Regions from separate parts of the Streptomyces sp. BL1 genome, predicted to be linked through region 1. Evidence: riboswitches for the same ligand, from Rfam matches in the RefSeq annotation. Region 1 holds a riboswitch; each other region holds the start of a gene.

Evidence for each region. Region 1 has a riboswitch for glycine ahead of AC3AGO_RS33010 (trimeric intracellular cation channel family protein). Riboswitches for the same ligand answer to the same signal wherever they lie in the genome.
Region 2: another riboswitch for glycine. It lies ahead of gcvT (glycine cleavage system aminomethyltransferase GcvT); the one in region 1 lies ahead of AC3AGO_RS33010 (trimeric intracellular cation channel family protein).
Region 3: another riboswitch for glycine. It lies ahead of gcvP (aminomethyl-transferring glycine dehydrogenase); the one in region 1 lies ahead of AC3AGO_RS33010 (trimeric intracellular cation channel family protein).

Annotation. Positions count from the first base shown of each region.
Region 1 is NZ_JBXYWZ010000002.1:7,516,231-7,522,799, forward strand. It holds gene AC3AGO_RS32985 (MFS transporter) at 1-810, shown strand, start outside; gene AC3AGO_RS32990 (DMT family transporter) at 740-1,693, opposite strand; gene AC3AGO_RS32995 (DUF6011 domain-containing protein) at 1,908-2,117, shown strand; gene AC3AGO_RS33000 (DUF952 domain-containing protein) at 2,135-2,485, opposite strand; gene AC3AGO_RS33005 (hypothetical protein) at 2,648-2,815, opposite strand; gene AC3AGO_RS33010 (trimeric intracellular cation channel family protein) at 3,211-3,825, opposite strand; glycine riboswitch at 4,003-4,107, opposite strand; glycine riboswitch at 4,109-4,202, opposite strand; gene AC3AGO_RS33015 (ABC transporter permease) at 4,231-5,505, opposite strand; gene AC3AGO_RS33020 (FMN-dependent NADH-azoreductase) at 5,655-6,401, opposite strand; gene AC3AGO_RS33025 (sigma-70 family RNA polymerase sigma factor) at 6,477-6,569, shown strand, end outside.
Region 2 is NZ_JBXYWZ010000002.1:2,753,501-2,760,069, forward strand. It holds gene AC3AGO_RS12050 (enhanced serine sensitivity protein SseB C-terminal domain-containing protein) at 1-637, opposite strand, end outside; gene AC3AGO_RS12055 (enhanced serine sensitivity protein SseB) at 774-1,550, opposite strand; gene AC3AGO_RS12060 (AAA family ATPase) at 1,670-2,371, opposite strand; glycine riboswitch at 2,608-2,711, shown strand; gene gcvT (glycine cleavage system aminomethyltransferase GcvT) at 2,875-4,035, shown strand; gene gcvH (glycine cleavage system protein GcvH) at 4,148-4,528, shown strand; gene glyA (serine hydroxymethyltransferase) at 4,616-5,893, shown strand; gene AC3AGO_RS12080 (L-serine ammonia-lyase) at 5,988-6,569, shown strand, end outside.
Region 3 is NZ_JBXYWZ010000002.1:1,112,707-1,119,275, forward strand. It holds gene gcvP (aminomethyl-transferring glycine dehydrogenase) at 1-2,623, opposite strand, end outside; glycine riboswitch at 2,688-2,815, opposite strand; glycine riboswitch at 2,817-2,918, opposite strand; gene AC3AGO_RS05180 (PRC-barrel domain-containing protein) at 3,061-3,441, shown strand; gene AC3AGO_RS05185 (DNA polymerase IV) at 3,354-4,850, opposite strand; gene AC3AGO_RS05190 (MerR family transcriptional regulator) at 4,906-5,484, opposite strand; gene AC3AGO_RS05195 (bifunctional nuclease family protein) at 5,725-6,198, opposite strand; gene ftsR (transcriptional regulator FtsR) at 6,325-6,569, opposite strand, start outside.

The sequences.
Region 1 (6,569 bases):
GTCCGTCTGAAAATCGACGAGACACCGGCGTTCCGCGCCGTGCAGGAGCTGCGCGAGGAGCACCGGCCCGCACCGCTCGTGGAACTCGGCCGTACGCCGCAGGCCCGCCGGCACACCGTGCTCGGCATGCTCGCGCGCTGGGGCGAGGGCGCGGCCTTCAACACCTGGGGCGTCTTCGCCCTCACGTACGCGACGACGACGCTGCACCTGGGACGTACGCCCGTACTGCTGGCGGTGACCGCGGCCTCGCTGGTGATGGCCGTACTGATCCCGGTGTCCGGCAGGCTCGTGGACCGGCGGGGCGTACGGCGCGTGTACTTCGTGGGCATGGCCCTGTACGCGGTCTCCGTCTTCCCGGCGTTCTGGCTGTTCGGCGCGGGCGGGATCTGGGGCTTCGGCGCGGGCATCCTGCTCACGCTGGGCATCGTGCACGCGTCGTTCCAGGGCGCGCAGGGCACGCTGTTCGCCGCACTGTTCCCGACGCGGATCCGCTACACCGGCATGTCGTTCGTCTACCAGATGTCGGGGATCTTCGCGTCGGGCATCACCCCGCTGATCCTCACGTCACTGCTGGCGCTGGGTTCGGGCACCCCGTGGCTGGCCTGCACCTTCCTCGTGCTGACGGGGCTGATCAGCCTGTGGGCCACATCCCGGCTGCGCGACGAGGACCTGCACGTCGCCACCGGACCGTCCGCTCCCGGGGAGCGGCCCGCCGCGGGGGAGCAGTCGCCCGCTTCCGTCAGTGCGGAGCCATACGCGGCGGATCGTCGGCCCGCACAACCGGCGGGGGCTCCGAAGGCGAGCGGATGACCACGGGCTTCGGCAGCTTGTCGTGCGACCTGCCACCCGTGCTCTGCGATGCCAGCAGCACCAGCCCGGCCGCGGCGGCCGCGCCTGCCGCGGCCGCGCCCAGCTGACCGGCCAGACCGTAGCGGAAGCCCTCGTTCAGCATCAGGATGCCGACCGCCGCCGCCATGACGGGATTGACCACCGTCATGGTGGCGAGCGGCGCGGTCAGCCCGGCGCCGCGGAACGAGGCCTGCGCCGTGGCGAGCCCGGTCGTCGCCAGCGCCGCCGTCACCACGAGCAGGAACACGATCTGGAGCGCCGAGGCCTGCTGCCAGTCGTCGGCGACGGACTTCACGTACACGGAAGCAGTGCCGTACGCGATACCCGCCGCCACGGCCAGCGCCGCCGACCGCAGCCGCGCCGTACGCCGCCCCAGGAACACGCCCGCCGTCACCAGCAGGGCCAGCCCGCCCGCCACGGCGGCCGCCAGGACCAGCTGCTGCAGCACGCTGAGTGTCCGCGAGGTGGCCGAGGCGTCGCCCACCAGCATCAGGATGACCGCGAGCCCGGCCGAGGTCAGCAGGATGCCGCGCCAGCCGGCGGCGGTTACGGGACGTTTCACGAACACGGCGGCCATCGGCGCCGCGAGCACGAGGGTCAGCACACCGAGCGGCTGGACGACGGTCAGCGGGCCCAGGCCCAGCGCCGCCACGTGCAGCAGCGCGCCGAACCCCTGCATCGCGGCCGCCAGCCACCAGCGGCCGGACGCCAGCAGCGCACGCATGCGCGCATGGCGGCCTTCCACGGTGACGGTGGCGGCGAGCCGCTCCTGGATGATCGCCGCGGCGGCGTAGCACACCGCCGATATCAGCGACAGCAGGATGGCCGCGACCAGTGGATTCATGGCCGGCTCCGGTGAAGGGTGGGCGTCCCGTTCATACCTCCAACGATGACTCTCCGACCGGGTCGGTGTCGTCGTCTGCCAGGTCCGGTTTTCCGTACCGCCGGGGGAGTACTCCTCCTCACGGCCTACAACTGACAGTGGACACCCGCTGTAGCCGGGCTCGGACACCCGACGGGCGGGAGTCGCGGAGGCCCGCGGATGGTATATCCGTCCCATGACCGAATCCGCCGAGCCGGAGCCCCTTCCGGACAGTCACCCCGTGCAAGGCCGGCGCGTCCTGTGCCGCATGTGCGGGCAGCCGCTGCGCGACCGGGCCTCCCGCCTGTGGGGCCTTGGGCCCGACTGCCGGCACAAGCTCGCGCTGCGCAGCGCGCCGGTGCCGCCGTTGCACGAAGTCGACCAGGACACGTTGCCGGGGGTGTGAGGGGGCGCTCGGTCCGCTCAGTGGCTCGGGGACTCCGCCTCGGTCCACGATTCCACGGCGACGACCGCGTCCACGGGCAGCGGGCCGTAGATGTGCGGGAAGGTCTCGTCGGCGCCGGGGACCGGGGGCTCGTGGCGTACGGGGACTGTCAGGCGTTCGCTGTCGATGACGAGGACGACGAGCTCCCCGGCGGCGGGGGTGCCCGCGCCGTACAGCATCTCGGCGACACGGGGGAGTTGATGCCGCGCCGAGCCGTGGATGAAGCCGACCTCCTCCAGCGTCCGGCCGCGGGCCGACATCTCGTACGTACCAGTCTCGCGCGCTGCCTCCCACAGGGAGCGCTCGGTGAGGTGCAGAATTTCGGTCATGAACAGACCCTAGGCGGTGCGGTGTTCGACGGTGCCGGATTCGCCGGGGCGCGGTGGAGCCGGGTCGTCACCGGCAGGCGACTGCCCCGGCCGGTGCGGCAAACGCGGTCCGGGCGGGGCAGTCGGCGGTGACGGTCATGAGTGCCGGGTATCCGTGCGGCGTCAGACGGAGGCCCATGCGTAGATCATCCTGGGGGGTGCGTCGGCCCCGGAGCAGGTGTCTTCCTCGTCCTGCGTCTTCTTTTTGCCGAGGGCGGTGATCAGCTGGGCGATTCCGGCGACAAGGGCGCCCAGGCCGCCCAGAAATGTACCGATCGATTCGAGAGTCATGGTGCATCTCCAGCCTGCGGGCCGGACGCGTGTCGGGGACCTGCGCTCTATGCGGGGAGCGTCGGCGGCGACTGTCGCGGGGAACCGGCCATTCCCACGGCGACTCGCGCGAAGGGGTATTCCGGCGGCACCGGGAAGGACGCCGCACACCGTGCTGCACTCATCGTCCAACGCATGTCCGGCCTCCTTTCGCCCAGTTGACAGCCGCCAAGCCCACAAGCGCCCAGACGGCAACTCATGCACCTGAGTTGATGGGCCGTCACTTTACCGGCATTCCACCGCCCAGCAATACCCCCGAACGAGTGGAATGCTGTCATCGTTGGCTGGAATCAGTCGAACTCCCCTTTGTGGGCAAGGGGATGAGAACCGTACGGAGGGGCCGGGTGCCTCTGCCGTCAGGCGGGGGAGCGGTGCAGGCCGGGGAGGCGGAGGCCGTACCGGATGGCGAGCGTGCGCAGCAGGAACACCAGCGCCGCGGAGGTGATCGTCGTGGCGGTGGAGGGGACGCCGAGGCTGTCGAGGGCGAGGCAGCAGGCCGCGCCGGCCGCCGCGGCCGTGGCGTAGAAGTCCTCGCGGAGCAGCAGCGGAGGGCTCTCCCCGCACAGCAGGTCCCGCACGATCTCGCCCGTGACGCCGGTCAGCACCGCCAGGATGATCACCGCGGGCGGGGTGACGCCGGCCTCCAGGGCCGCCCGTGCGCCGATCACGGTGACCACCGCGAGTCCGAGGGCGTCGACCAACAGCAGGGTGCGGTGCGGGAATCGGCGCCGGGCCGGATAGAGACTCGTCAGCACCGCGACGCCGGCGATGACGGCCAGCAGGACCCAGTCGTGCGTCCAGTAGAGCGGGCGGCGGTCCAACAGAACATCCCGCAGGGTGCCGCCGGATATCGACGCGGCGAATGCGAGCACCAGTCCGCCGAAGAAGTCCATCTTCGCCTCGTGTGCCGCCAGTACGCCGCTGGCGGCGAATGCGGCGATGCCCACGAGATACAGCACATGCAAGATCACGGCAGCAATCCCCTCAGTTCGCCGGGCAGTTGGCGACGGAAAAGGGAAGAGCTGCCGGAACGGGGCAGCGGGCAGGGGTGAGCACGGGGCGCACGGGGACTCCATTTCGCGAACGGGTATGCCGGACGGCGCGGCGCATTCCGTGCACGTGGAGTGTGCGGGCATGCGGCGCGCGGACTTTCCCGCTCTGTCATGAAGCCTGAGAGTTTCACCGCCTGGCCTGGCGGTTTGCCCCGTGGGCGGGCACCTGCGGAGAGTCCGCGGTGCCGCTTTTCAGAGGTGCCTTTCCTGCGCGGTAACCGGCCTGAGAGATTCCGGGAGGGTTGCTCCTTCGGCATCACCGCCGCGAAAGGGCGTGATTCTCCCGCACAGGGTCAACGGCCTGTCTGCTGTTGTGCCGTTACGCTAACACGGCTCGACGTCCACTCCGCGCGCCGATGGATTCCCCGCCGGATTCCCGTACGCGTACCGTGCGACGTATCCGTGCGCGTCCCCTCGTACGTCTCCGCTCGGAATGTCAGCGCGCCCCCTCAACTCGCCCGGACCGGCCGGAGGTTGTCTCTTCCCCGGGTGGCGGTGCCGCCAGGTCCAGAACACGGCGCAGGACAGAACGGCCCAGCCGGCGAGTACGAGGACGGGACGCGGCGACTGATGGCCGGGGAAGTAGACCGCGGAGCTGAGAGCCTCGACCGTCGCGCCCTGCGGAAGCCGGCAGCCGAGCGCCGCCAGCGGCCGGGGCAGCAGTCCCGTGGGGACGGAGCCGCCGCAGGACGGGGCGCCCAGCAGCACGACCAGCCCGTACGTCGGGAGCAGCGCCCATCTCTTCAGCAGGACGCTGAACATCGTGAACAGCATGCCGGACGCGAACATCGCCAGGGACAGCAGCAGCCACGGGATGAGGAACGGCATGGTGAGGACGTCCAGCCACCAGTCCGCGACCGCGTAGATGCACAGCCCGCCCAGGACGGCGAAGCCGGCCGTGAAGCCGATGCGCCCGCCGGGCGTGAGGCCGTCGGCGTGCGCCGACAGCTGGCCGGCGCCCAGGAAACCCACCATCACGGCGGCGAACGTCATATAGAAGAGTGCGATCCCCTTCGGGTCCGTCTTCTGCGGCGGATGGGTGTCGCGGACCCGCACCCGCACGCCGGCTTCCTCCGCCGCCCGCGGCGCCGCCTTGCTCAGCACTTCGGCGACCGAGGCACCGGACGCGCCCGACACGTCCAGCTCCACCGGGGCGTTCTGATCTGCCGGCGTGTGCGGTCCGGTCCGCGCCTCCGGACCGGCGTGACCGCGTACGACGGCGTAGACCTCGCGCTCGCTGACCTTCCGTGCGGCTGCGGCGTCGTTCCCGTACCGGTGAGGTGCGAGCGAGGCGTGCAGCTCTCCGTCGAGAGCCTTCAGGAAACGCTGTTCGTCGGGGGAGTCGTCGACGAGGGCGACGGGCAGCATGCGCGGTTCGGGCTTGGCCATCACGTACGAGTACGTACCGGCGAGCAGCCCGGCGACGGCTGCGATGAGGAACATCAGCACCGTGGCGGGGTACATCGGTGAGTGCCGGAACGCCCGCCACCGCTCACCCGGTGTGCGCTTCCCGTGTCCCTGCCGCCCCAAGCCATCGCCCGCGGGCGCGACTTCCTCGCACATGCCGTCCCGGTCGGGGCGGGGGAACGGCGCGGTCATGCACACTTCCTCGGCGCTGTCGGCACTTGCTCCAGGGGCGACGGGGCGCACTGTGCGCCGCGCCATCCTGCAAGGGAGCCAGAGACCCGCGGCGCGGCGGTAGGGACTTCCGGCCCGTCCGGGGAGGGCAGTTCAGCCCTGCCGCCCGGTCAGCTCGGTTGGCGGGTCGTTCGGAGTGCCAGGTCTCTGACCGCGTCCTGGGCCGACGCCAGGGAGACCGCGGCCATGTCGCGAAAGGGCGCGAGAGCCGGGATGTCTTCCGCGCGTGTCATCTCGGCGTGCACGACGTGCAGTTCGTCCTCGGGGACGCCGAGCGCACTGAAGTACGCGCGGAGGTACGGGATCTGGAAGTCGAACGGTTCCCGGGGCGTGCCCGGGCCGTAGGCGCCGCCGCGTGCCGCGACCAGCACGATCCGCGTACCGGACAACAGGCTCTCCCCGGTGTGCGGGTCGGTGAACGCGCCGGGGAAGGACACCCGCTCGATCCACGCCTTCAGGGCGGCGGGGACCGAGAAGTTGTACATCGGCACGCCGAGCAGCACGGTCTCCGCTTCCAGCAGTTCGGTGACGTACGGCAGTGTCAGCGCCCACTCCCGCGCCTCGGACGCGCTCTCGGCCAGTGCCGCCACCTCGGCGAGCGGCACACCGCCCTGCCGCTCCACGCGTTCCCCGAGGGAGATCAGCCCCGGCCCCACAGGGGGCACGGGGCCGGCGGCCAGATCCCGGTACCGGTAGCCGGCTGAGCCGTGCCGCTCCCGCCACGTTTCGGCGAACAGTTCTGTCAGCTGTCTGGTGGCGGAACGGTGCGAGGGGGCGGTGCTGGAATCGAGGTGCAGCACGGACGCCCGTCCGGAAGACGGGCGGCGCACCTGCAGGTCGGTGAGGATGTCGGTCATGTGGTCTCTCCCTGTCACTTCTGCGTCCTGGTGACCGTCAAGAAGGTGACGGACCGCGGCGAGGAAAGGTGACAGATGGACGAGGACGAGCGGCTGGCGGAACGGTTCGAGGCGGATCGCAACCGGCTGCACGCGGTCGCCTACCGGATGCTCGGCTCGCGCAACGAG
Region 2 (6,569 bases), 4.8 Mb from region 1:
TGGAGACGCTGGAGACGGGCAGCCCGGCGGGCACCGAGGCGACCGACTGGCGCATCATCTCCCGCACCGACTCCACGGCCTGCTGCCCGTTGTCGTACAGATCGAGGCCGATGGCGAGATACGCCGTGCCCAGCGCCGGCTGCACCCAGCAGCGGCGCAGCGAACGGACGGCGGGCGTACGGTGCGCGGAGTGCGTGAGCTGGGCGTAGAACTGCGGGACGTCCAGGGCCGGTTCGGAGATGCGCAGCGGTCCGGCGGGCAGCCGGTCCAGGCCGCCGGCGACCCGGCGCAGATCGAGCCAGGGGATGCCGACGCCGCCGCCGGGAGCGTGCGGATTCAGCCAGATGCCCCAGCGCTCGGGGAAGAGAGCCGTCGCGATCTCCCGGCCCGTGACGACCTCGTGCGCCCGGTTCCAGCCGGAGACGGCGAGCTCCTGGGCCGAGGTGACACAGGGCGCGTAGCCGTACCCGCCGACCTCCATGTTTCCGTACTGCGCGTCGGGCGAGCCGGCCTGGCCGGTCCACAGGAGCATCCACACCTCTGCCCCGGTGAGCGCGTTCAGCAGTGCCTCGTAGGTGTCGAACCGGCCGGGCGACACCTGCTGCAGCAGCTGCTCGACGCTTCCTCCCGCGCTCACGTAGCCGCCCTTCTTCTGCTTCGCTCACCATGCGCCCGCACTCGCGTACGGACGCGCCCCGTCATCTCTCCAGCTTAAGAGCCCGGTACGACACGTCGCCGCCGACTCGGCGCTTCCGTTTCGGCCGGTACGCCCGTCAGGTGTGCTCGCGCGAGTAGAACGGGCGTACGCAGTGCCGCATCCAGTCCGCCACCGGATCCCGGGACGCGTCCAACAGCACCATCTGGACGGGCCACTTGACGGCCACCCTGCCCAGCGCCCGCCCCAGCGCGTCGTGCGCGGCCTGCCGGGCCTCGGGGTCGAGGAGGTCGAGTTCGACCCCGATGAACAGCGCAGGGGGATCGCCCTCGCTGCTGGCGAGGGCACGCCGCGCGGTGCGTACGGGACCCAGCACGGCGAGTTCGCCGGCCACCGCGGCGAGGAACTCCCCGGGCTCCTCCTGCCAGTCCGGTTCGAAGAGCCGCACCCGCGCACCGCGGGCCACGCCCCACGCGGCCTGCTCGTCGGGGGTGTTCTTGCACAGCTCCGCCACCACCTCGGGCGGCAGCGGGATGCCGACGGCGCCCTCCGGGTTCACCGCGATCCCGACCTGCGGGGGCAGACCGCGCGCGAACTCCCGCGCGGGCGCGATGCTGAAGTCCATGTGGGAGCCGACCACCTGGAGGAACTGCTGCTCGGAGCTGAAGACGGGGACGTACGCCGCGCCGCCCAGTTCGATCGTCGGCAGGTCCAGATTCGGGCTCTGCGGACCGCCGCCTTCGGGCAGCGGCACCCAGAGGCTGCTGCGGCCGAGCACCTCCAGCAGCCGGCCGCCCGCGGAGGAGACGGCGAGTGAGGCCGCGAGGGCCTCTTCCAGCTCGTTGCCGGGCCAGCCTCCGCCGTGGCCTGGGCCGAAGTCCTGCGGGATGCTCATGCGGCCACCCTAATCGGAGGCGTTTCCGGCCCTGTTGGCCGGTCCTCGCCCCGGGCGCGGGGTGCCCCGCGCCCGGCCCTCATGCGCAGACGCCGGCCCTCATGCGCAGACGCCGGCCCTCATTCGAAGGTGATGGCCGCCAGCGAGGCCGCGGCCTCCCGGTCCAGCAGCGTCACCGAGGTGACGCCCGACGGCAGTGTCCCCTCCTCGGCGGCCGTCACCAGGCGGGCGACGGCGCGCCGGTGACGTACGAAGGCGTAGCCGGACACCCCGCGCCCCCGCGCCGCCTGCCCCTCCAGGGCGAGGCCGGGCGGCACGTCGAGGAGCACCAGATGCAGGCCCCCACCCCGGCGCCGGGTGTCCCGCGCCACCCAGTTGCGCACCCAGCTCTGCGTACCGCAGTCGTGCACGACGACACTCGCGCCGGAGGTCAACGCGCCCCGGAGACCGGCGAAATGGGCAATCCTGACAAAGGGCCGGTACAGCCCGTACGGCATCCAGCGCGGCATTCCGCGGTCCCAGCGCTCGCGCACGTCCTGGGAGTCGATGCGGCGCACCGTGTCGCCGAGCGCTACCGCGCGCCGCATCAGCGTCGACTTGCCGCTGCCGGGCAGTCCGGAGACCACGACCCGGTCACCGGCGGCGAACCGCAGGGTGCCGCCCGGCGCGGTGCCGCGCAGGTCCCGTTCCTCCACGGCGGGCGCGGGCGCGGGAACCGGCGCGCACCGCTGCGCGGGCACGGCCGTGCCCGCTCCGGCGCCCGTGCCGTTTCCCGTCACCGTCGCGCTCACCGCGACGTACGCGCTGCGCAGGCTTGCCACCCGATCGCCCTCCCCGGCTCGGACCGCTCGTCGCGGCTTTCCCCGAGAGTGTCAAGGAACGGTAATGCGATTCAAGGCGCGGCGGGTCCGGGACATGTGTCCGTACACACCCGTGACATGCGGCCGTCCGCTCCGGGCGGACCTGCCGCGAAGTGCTGTGGAATGCCGTACGGCCGGGGGGACCGCAGACGGCGCGAACGTGCCATGATGTGCACGCCAACTCCATACCGGCCGATTGAGCCCGCGCGGGAGAGTCCCCGTCCTGAAGAAGAAGGACGTGGGCGCCGAAGGAGCAAGTTCCTCCCTTGAATCTCTCAGGCCCCGATACCGCGCAGGGTGAGGCAGATCTGAAAAGCGGGCCGCCGCCGCTGCGAGCTGCAGAGGCGCCGGCTCCACCCAAGGTGCAAGCTCCGTTCCGAAGCTCACGGGACACGGGCGAACCTCTCAGGTTCCGATGACAGATGGGGAGGACACTCACGTCCCCCATGACCGGGAGCCTGATCATGAGCGAAAATCCGCCCGCCCCTCGCAGGACGGCCCTCGACGCGACACATCGCGCGCTCGGCGCGACGATGACCGACTTCGCGGGCTGGGACATGCCGCTGCGGTACGGCAGCGAGCGTGACGAGCACAACGCCGTGCGCAGCCGCGCGGGCCTGTTCGACCTCTCCCACATGGGCGAGATCACCATCACGGGCGCGCAGGCCGCCGAGCTGCTCGACTACGCGCTCATCGGCAATCTCTCCAAGCTCGCCGTGGGCCGCGCCCGTTACACGATGATCTGTGACGAGAACGGCGGCATCCTCGACGACCTGATCGTCTACCGCACCGGTGAGCAGACCTTCATGGTCGTCGCGAACGCCGCCAACTCCCAGGTGGTGCTGGACGCGCTCACCGAACGCTCGGCCGGCTTCGCGGGCGCGGAGGTGCGGGACGACCGGGACGCGTACGCGCTGATCGCCGTCCAGGGCCCGGAGGCCGCCGGGATCCTTCAAGGCAAGCACAGCCTGAAGGGGCTGACCGACGCGGACCTGGAGGGCCTGAAGTACTACGCGGGCCTGCCCGGCACCGTCGCGGGCAAGGACGCGCTGATCGCCCGTACCGGATACACCGGCGAGGACGGCTTCGAGCTCTTCGTCGCCCCCGCCGACGCCGTCGCCGTGTGGGAGGCGGTGACCGCGGCCGGCGAGGGCGCGGGCCTCACCCCGTGCGGGCTGAGCTGCCGGGACACGCTGCGGCTCGAAGCGGGCATGCCGCTGTACGGACACGAACTGTCCACCGCCACCACCCCGTTCGACGCGGGGCTCGGCCGGACGGTGAAGTTCGAGAAGGAGACCAACGGCGGCCGTTTCGTGGGCCGCGAACCACTGGAGGCCGCCGCCGAGCGTGCCGAGAAGGCACCGCCGCGGAAGCTGGTCGGCCTGATCGCCGAGGGCCGCCGCGTCCCCCGCGCCGGTTACCCGGTGGTGTCGGCCGGTGACGGTACGGTCATCGGCGAGGTCACCTCCGGTGCCCCGTCCCCCACCCTGGGCAAGCCGATCGCGATCGCATACGTGGACGCGGCCCGTGCGGAGCCCGGGACGGAGGGCGTCGCCGTGGACATCCGGGGCAGCCACGAGCCGTACGAAGTGGTGGCCCTCCCCTTCTACAAGAGGCAGCGCTGAGCCCCGCGGAGCATCACCCGGCGTCTAAACCTCCCGGCCACGGACTGTGGGTCTCATCCCACCTGACCTGACCGTTTTCCTTTGCACACCTCTCATCCAGGAGAATCGCACCATGAGCAACCCCCAGCAGCTGCGCTACAGCAAGGAGCACGAGTGGCTGTCGGACGCCGCGGACGGCGTCTCGACGGTCGGCATCACGTCCCACGCCGCCGACGCGCTCGGCGACGTGGTCTTCGTCCAGCTCCCTGAGGTAGGCGACTCGGTGACCGCGGGCGAGCCCTGCGGCGAGCTGGAGTCCACCAAGTCGGTCAGCGACCTGTACGCACCGGTCACCGGTGAGGTCACCGAGACCAACCAGGACGTGGTGGACGACCCGGCGCTGGTGAACTCCGCCCCCTTCGAGGGCGGTTGGCTGTTCAAGGTGAAGGTCACCGACGAGCCGGACGACCTGCTGTCCGCCGACGAGTACACCGCCTTCGCCAAGGGAGCCTGAGCCGCCCGAGGCCGGGAACCCAGGCTGTACGCCTACTGCTCTGCCCGTCACTACCGCGCCGTGACGCGCGCCATCAGGGATGGATCCATGTCGCTTCTGAACAGCTCTCTCCACGAGGTGGACCCGGACGTCGCCGCCGCCGTCGACTCCGAACTCCACCGTCAGCAGTCCACCCTCGAGATGATCGCCTCGGAGAACTTCGCCCCGGTCGCCTCCATGGAGGCCCAGGGCTCGGTTCTCACGAACAAGTACGCCGAGGGCTACCCCGGCCGCCGCTACTACGGCGGCTGTGAGTACGTCGACGTCGTCGAGGACATCGCCCGTGACCGGATCAAGGCGCTGTTCGGCGCCGAGGCCGCGAACGTCCAGCCGCACTCCGGTGCGCAGGCCAACGCGGCGGCGATGTTCGCCCTGCTCAAGCCGGGCGACACCATCATGGGTCTGGATCTGGCCCACGGTGGCCACCTCACCCACGGCATGAAGATCAACTTCTCCGGCAAGCTCTACAACGTCGTCGCCTACAAGGTCGACGAGCAGACCAGCCAGGTCGACATGGACGAGGTCGAGCGGCTGGCCAAGGAGCACCGCCCGCAGATGATCATCGCCGGCTGGTCCGCGTACCCGCGTCAGCTGGACTTCGCCGCCTTCCGCCGCATCGCGGACGAGGTCGGCGCGTACCTGATGGTCGACATGGCGCACTTCGCCGGTCTCGTCGCGGCCGGGCTGCACCCCTCGCCCGTGCCGTACGCGGACGTGGTCACCACCACGACCCACAAGACCCTCGGCGGCCCGCGCGGCGGTGTGATCCTCTCCAAGCAGGAGTACGCCAAGAAGATCAACTCGGCGGTCTTCCCCGGCCAGCAGGGCGGCCCGCTGGAGCACGTGATCGCCGCCAAGGCGGTCTCCTTCAAGATCGCGGCGAGCGACGACTTCAAGGACCGCCAGCAGCGCACGCTGGACGGCGCGCGCATCCTCGCCGAGCGGCTGCTCCAGGACGACACCGTCGGCGCCGGCGTCAACGTGCTGTCCGGCGGCACCGACGTCCACCTGGTCCTCGTCGACCTGCGCAACAGCGAGCTCGACGGCCAGCAGGCCGAGGACCGGCTCCACGAGGTCGGCATCACCGTCAACAGGAACGCGGTCCCGAACGACCCGCGCCCGCCGATGGTCACCTCGGGTCTGCGCATCGGCACCCCGGCGCTGGCCACCCGCGGCTTCAAGGCCGAGGACTTCCGCGAGGTCGCGGACATCATCGCCGAGGCACTGCTGCCGTCCTTCGACGAGGCCAAGGCCAAGTCGCTGTCGGCGCGGGTCTCCGCGCTGGCGGAGAAGCATCCGCTCTACCCCGGGCTGAACAAGAAGTAGGCCGGGACCGACCGTGAAGGGGTGCCCCGCCTGCCCGTGCGGGGCACCCCTTCGGTCCCCGTAACACCCCTTCCGGACGCAGGAGTCCGCCACCATGGCCATTTCCGTCTTCGATCTCTTCTCGATCGGCATCGGGCCCTCCAGCTCGCACACCGTCGGCCCGATGCGCGCGGCGCTGATGTTCGCCCGCCGGCTGAAGAACGAGGGGGTGCTCGCGCACACCGCCTCGGTACGCGCCGAACTCTTCGGCTCCCTCGGTGCGACGGGCCACGGCCACGGCACACCCAAGGCCGTACTCCTGGGCCTGGAGGGCGAGTCGCCGCGCACCGTCGACGTCGACTCGGCGGACGAACGTGTCGCCCGCATCCGCCAGTCCGGCCGGCTGCGGCTGCTCGGCGCGGAGATAGGCGACGCGCACGAGATCGACTTCCACGAGCCGAAGCAGCTGATCCTGCACCGCCGCCGCTCGCTGCCGTACCACGCGAACGGCATGACCCTCTTCGCGTACGACGAGTCCGGCAACCCGCTGCAGGAGAAGACCTATTACTCGGTCGGCGGCGGCTTCGTCGTCGACGAGGACGCGGTCGGCGAGGACCGCATCGTGCTCGACGACACCGTGCTCAAACACCCCTTCCGCACCGGCGACGAACTGCTGCGGCTGACCCGCGAGACGGGC
Region 3 (6,569 bases), 6.4 Mb from region 1:
CGCAGAAGCGGTCCAGCTCCGCCAGGTCCTCGCTCTCCGTCGGCTCGATCATCAGCGTCCCGGCGACCGGGAACGACATGGTCGGCGCGTGGAAGCCGTAGTCGATCAGCCGCTTGGCGACATCGTCGATGCTCACTCCGGTCTGCTTGGTCAGCGGCCGGACGTCGATGATGCACTCGTGCGCGACCAGACCGTTCGGCCCCGTGTACAGGACCGGGTAGTGCGGCTCCAGGCGCTTGGCGATGTAGTTGGCGCCGAGCACCGCGACCTGCGTGGCACGCCGCAGCCCGTCGGCGCCCATCAGCCGCAGGTACGCCCAGGAGATCGGCAGGATGCCGGCCGAGCCCCACGGCGCGCCGGAGATCGGGCCGATGCCCGTCTCCGAGGGGCCCGCCTCGGGCTGCAGCGGGTGGCTGGGCAGGTACGGGGCGAGGTGCTCGCGCACGCCGATCGGGCCGACACCGGGACCGCCCCCGCCGTGCGGGATGCAGAAGGTCTTGTGCAGGTTCAGGTGCGACACGTCGGCACCGAACTTGCCCGGACGGGCCACGCCCACCAGCGCGTTGAGGTTCGCGCCGTCGACGTACACCTGGCCGCCCGCCTCGTGCACGCTCGCGCAGATGTCGCTGATGTGCTCCTCGAACACCCCGTGCGTGGAGGGGTAGGTGACCATCAGGACGGCCAGTTCGTCGCCGTGCTTCTCGATCTTGGCGTGCAGGTCGTCCAGTTCGACGTCGCCGTTCTCGCTCGTCTTGACGACGACGACCTTCATCCCCGCCATCACGGCGCTGGCCGCGTTGGTGCCGTGCGCCGAGGACGGGATCAGGCACACGGTGCGCTGGTCGTCGCCGTTGGCGCGGTGGAAGGCGCGTACGGCCAGCAGCCCGGCGAGCTCGCCCTGGGAACCGGCGTTGGGCTGCAGCGAGACCTTGTCGTATCCGGTGATCTCCGCCAGCCGGTCCTCCAGCTCCCCGATCAGCGTCAGGTAGCCGCCGGCCTGCGCGGCGGGCGCGAAGGGGTGCAGCGCGCCGAACTCCGGCCAGGTGACCGGCTCCATCTCCGTGGTGCCGTTCAGCTTCATCGTGCAGGAACCGAGCGGGATCATGCCGCGGTCCAGCGCGTAGTCGCGGTCGGCGAGCTTGCGCAGGTAGCGCAGCAGGGCCGTCTCGGAACGGTGCTCGTGGAAGACCGGGTGCGTCAGGTACTCGTCCTGCCGCAGCAGCCCCTCGGGCAGCACGTCCTCGGTCGCCCCGTCCAGCTGCTCGATGTCGGCCTCGACCCCGAACGCGCTCCACACGGCGCTCAGTTGCTCCCGCGCCGTCGTCTCGTCACAGGAGATGCCGACGTGATCGGCGTCCACCAGGCGGAGGTTGACGCCCTCCTGGCGGGCCCGCTCCACGACATCGGCGGCCCGGCCCGGCACCCGCGCGGTCACGGTGTCGAAGAACGCGCCGTGCACGGTCTCCACACCGCCCTGCCGCAGCCCGGCGTCCAGCAGCGTCGCGAACCGGTGCGTACGGCGGGCGATGGCGGCCAGTCCCTCGGGCCCGTGGTGGACGGCGTACAGCCCGGCCATCACGGCGAGCAGCACCTGCGCGGTGCAGATGTTGCTGGTCGCCTTCTCCCGGCGGATGTGCTGCTCGCGCGTCTGCAGCGCCAGCCGGTACGCCTGGCTGCCGTCCTCGTCCTTGGAGACGCCCACGAGGCGGCCGGGCAGGCTGCGCGCGAACTTGTCGTGCACCGACATGTATCCCGCGTGCGGGCCGCCGAAGCCCATGGGGACACCGAAGCGCTGGCTGCTGCCGACGGCGATGTCGGCACCCAGCTCGCCGGGCGACGTGAGCAGCGTGAGCGACAGCAGGTCGGCGGCGACGGTGACCACCGCGCCGAGCTCGTGCGCCTGCTCGATGACGGCACGGTAATCACGCACGGCGCCCGAGGCACCCGGGTACTGCAGCAGCATGCCGAACACGCCACGCTCGGCGATCCCGTCCGGAATGCCCTCGCTCAGGTCGGCGACGACGACCTCGACACCCGTGGGTTCGGCGCGGGTCTGGATGACGGCGACGGTCTGCGGCAGGCAGTCCGAATCGACCAGGTACACGCCCTGCTTGACCTTGCCCACGCGCCGGGACATCGCCATCGCCTCGGCGGCGGCGGTCGGTTCGTCCAGCAGTGAGGAGTTGGAAGTGGGCAGACCGGTCAGATCGGCCACGACAGTCTGGAAGTTGAGCAGGGCCTCGAGCCTGCCCTGCGAGATCTCCGGCTGGTACGGGGTGTACGCCGTGTACCAGGCGGGGTTCTCCATCACATTGCGCAGCACCACCGGCGGTGTGTAAGTGCCGTAGTAGCCAAGCCCGATCATGGGGTGCAGCACGTCGTTGCGGCCGGCCAGCTCGCGCAGCTCGGCCTGTACCTCGGCCTCGCTGCGGGCATCAGGAAGCCGCAGCGCGCCGGCGCTCTTGATGACGTCCGGCACGGCGGCGGCGGTGAGTTCGTCGAGGGAGCCGTATCCGACCTGGGCGAGCATCTTGGCCTGGGCCCCGGTGTCGGGCCCGATGTGCCGACGCTCGAACGGTGTGCCGCGCTCCAGCTCGGCGAGGGGGATGCGGTTGGCAGTCATCTGCGGAGGCCTCCTGGTCTCTGCGACCTTCGAAGGGACACCACGCACGGGTGCCCTGACGGCCTCCCCCTCTGTCATCTCCACCTGAGAGATTCACCGGTCCCGCCGGCTGTGCTCGGCCGGCCCGGCTTACACCGTCGGTGAGGAGGGGCTCCGGCACTCGTCCGCGGCCCGCCCTGCTTTCCAGAGTGGCCTCGTCCACGCGGTACGTGAGCCTGAGAGATTCCGGGGAGGAGTTGCTCCTTCGGCGTCCCCGGCACACACGCTCCACCGAGGACTCTCCCGCGTGGGGTCGACAGCCGTTTCCGAGCCTACCAGCGAGGTAATCAGTGGGAACCAGGCCTGCGCCCGAGTGGCCAACAACCGAAAAGTGCCTTTTCGTTGTACTACCGCCCCAGAGGATCCCGATGGAGCAGTTGCGACCTATTGGAGGGACCGTGCAGACCGAAATCGATCCGCGGAGCCTGATCGGCCGCAAGGCGTTCGACACCCACGGCACGAAGATCGGCACCGTGGACGAGGTGTATCTCGACGACGCCACCGGCGAACCGGAGTGGGCCGCGGTCCGCACCGGAATCTTCAGCCGCGACGCGTTCGTCCCCCTCGAACCCAGCAGCGTCGTGGACGAGACGCTCCGTGTCCCCTTCGCCCGCGCACTCATCAAGGACGCGCCCGACTTCGGCGTCGGCCGGCACCTCTCGCCCGCCCAGGAACTCCAGCTCTACCACCACTACGGACTCGACGTCCCCGCCGTCGGCGAGGGCGCCGCCCCGTCCCCGGACCGGGACTTCGGCCGGATAGCGGGCTCGGAGAGCTGATCCGCGCCGCTCATCGGCGCCGGCGGAAGCGGCTCGGCCGGCTCGAGACAGGGGTCGTCGACGGTGAACGTCCTTACCCGGCCGGGGGGATCGCCGGGTCGCTCGAAACGCACGGTGACACGCCCCACGCCGCTGCCCTGCACCCAGCCCGGCCCGTACTCGGTGTGCCGGACGTCCAGGCCCGGCAGCCACCGCCGCACCGCGGGTATCTCCTCCTCCACGACGGCCGGCGCCGCGGCGCTCTGATCCTCCTCGTCCGGGTCCTCCTCCCCCGGCTCCGCCTCGGCCCCCACCATCCGCCGCATCCGCCGCGCCTCCTCGGCCCCCTCCGCGGCCTGCGCGAACAGATCCTCCTGTGTGAAGTCGGCCAGCCCGCTCACGCCCACCCCCAGCAGCCGCACACCCGCCGTGGTGTCCACACCGTCGATCAGCCGGGCCGCGGCCTCCCGCACGACGCCGGGGTCGTCGGTCGGCCCGCGCAGCGTCTCGGAGCGGGTCAGCGTGGAGAAGTCGTAGCTGCGCACCTTGATCACCACCGTCCTGCCGGAGCGCCCCGCCTCCCGCAACCGCTTCACGCACCGGTCCGCGAGCCGTGAGACCTCCAGCTGCACCTGCGTACGGTCGGTCAGGTCGACATCGAAGGTGTCCTCCACCGACACCGACTTGGCGTCCCGCTCGGCGACCACGGGACGGTCGTCATAGCCGTTGGCCATCGTGTACAGCGCCGTGCCGTGCGCCTTGCCCAGCAGCCGCAGCAGCTCCGCCTCCCCCGCCTCGGCCGTCTCCCCGATGGTGGTGATCCCCGAGCGCCGCAGGGTCTCCGCCGTCGCCGGACCGACGCCCGGCAGCGTCCGCACCGTCATCGGAGCGAGCAACTCCCGTTCCTCACCGGGCCGTATGAGCACCAGACCGTCCGGCTTGGCCTCCTCCGAACCGATCTTCGCGAGCATCTTGGAGCCGGCCAGACCCACCGAACCGGCCAACCCCGTCGCCTTCCGGATGGCCCGGCGCAGCTCCTCCCCGACCTCCCTGGCCTCCTCCGGCGTCGCGTCGGGACGCACCGTGCCGGCCGCCTCCAGATCGACGAACGCCTCGTCCAGGCTGAGCGGTTCGACCAGTGGCGACAGCTCGCGCAGCAGCTCCATGACCACATCGCTGACCTGACGGTAGAGCCCGAACCTCGGTGTCAGATAAGCGGCGTTGGGGCACAGCTTGCGCGCCTGCGCCATGGGCATCGCCGAGCGCGCGCCGAAGACCCGCGCCTCGTACGAAGCGGTGGCCACCACACCGCGCGGACCCAGCCCGCCGACGATCACGGGCTTTCCGCGCAGGCTCGGCTTCGCCGCCTGCTCCACAGCGGCGTAGAACGCATCCATGTCGAGATGCAGGATCGTCGGTGCGCCTCTCACGTCACCGATGGTGCCGCACGGCACTGACAATCCCGCCCGGCGCGCCCGCGGGCCGTCATCCGGCCCGGTTGCGCCGCCTGGCCAGCTCGTCCTCCGGGTGGTCCCGCACGATCGTCTCGCCGCTGTCTACGCACTCACCGTGCAGCTGCGAGAGCGCCCCCTCGACGTCCTTCCAGACCACGCCGACCGCGATCCCGAAGACGCCCTGGCCCCCCTGCAGCAGATCCACCACCTCGTCGGGCGAGGAGCACTCGTAGACCGTCGCGCCGTCGCTCATCAGCGTCATCTGCGCCAGATCGGCCGTGCCACCGGCCCGCAGGTGCTGCACGGCGGCCCGGATGTTCTGCAGTGAGACCCCGGTGTCCAGCAGCCGCTTGACGATCTTCAGCACGACCACGTCGCGGAAGCTGTAGAGCCGCTGGCTCCCCGAGCCCACGGCCGAGCGGATGCTGGGCTCCACGAGCCCCGTACGCGCCCAGTAGTCCAACTGGCGGTACGTGATGCCGGCCGCCGAACAGGCCGTGGGGCCGCGGTATCCGACCAGCACGGAAGGCTGGTCGGGCGCGGCAGGCGCGGGGTGCGCGGCGGCCGGGGCCGCGCTTCCCGGGAGCGGCGTGGAGCCGTCAGCTGCCATGCCGTCGCCGCCGGTGCTACTCACGCCGACCTCCGTCCGTCACATCCCGAGTCACCCCCGGAACTTGCCCACTTGAAGGTAGGCAGTCACTCCGGGTGCGTCAACGATCGCCACACTCAGCACCCCGAGTGATAATCACCCGACGTGTGGTTTCGTGCGCGTTCATACGGGGAAGTTCTGCTCGGATGGCCTCCGGGCGCACTGTCGGAACGCTTCCGGACCGGCCGTCCGCCGGCACCGTCACTGGCTGCTGGAGCCGAAGTCCTCCGGCGAGATCTGGTCGAGGAACTCGCGGAACTTCTCCACCTCGTCCTCTTGTTCGTCCGGGATCGCGATCCCGGCGTCGTCCAGCACTCCGTCGCTTCCGTAGATCGGCGTCCCGGTGCGCAGGGCGAGCGCTATGGCGTCGGACGGACGCGCACTCACCTCGACTCCGCTGGCGAAGACCAGCTCGGCGTAGAACACGCCTTCCCGCAGATCCGTGATCCGGACCGCGGTGAGTTCCTGCCCCACGGCTTCCAGGACATCCTTGAACAGGTCATGGGTCAAAGGGCGCGCAGGCGTCATGCCCTGCTGGGCAAACGCAATTGCGGTCGCCTCCCCAGGTCCGATCCAAATAGGGAGGTACCGGTCGCCACCCACTTCACGCAGGAGCACGATCGGTTGGTTGGAGGGCATTTCCACCCGGACACCCACTACGTCGAGCTCGTTCACACAGCAACCCTAGGCTGTGCCACGCCTGTTTGGGTAGTCGGGGCCGTCCCCCGGCGCGGCCGGAATGCCGTCTTCCGTGTCATGCCGGACAGATCACCGCTCAGGTGCCGCCGCTCCACCCGCGGATCAGCCGCCGCGCAGCCGCACCGCGGAGTGCACGAGCGCGGCGTGCAGCCGGGCGGACAGCCCGGCCAGCTCCCGGGCGGTGCTCTCCGCGCCCTCCCGGGTCCTCGGGTTCCGGTGCCGCCGCAGCGGCGCCACGATCTGCTCGACGAGGTCGGCCTCGCGCTCCGCCGCCGCCTTCACGGCCCGCAGATGACGGGCCTCCAGGCCGAAGCGGCCCAGCTCCGCGGCGAGCCGCGCGACATCGA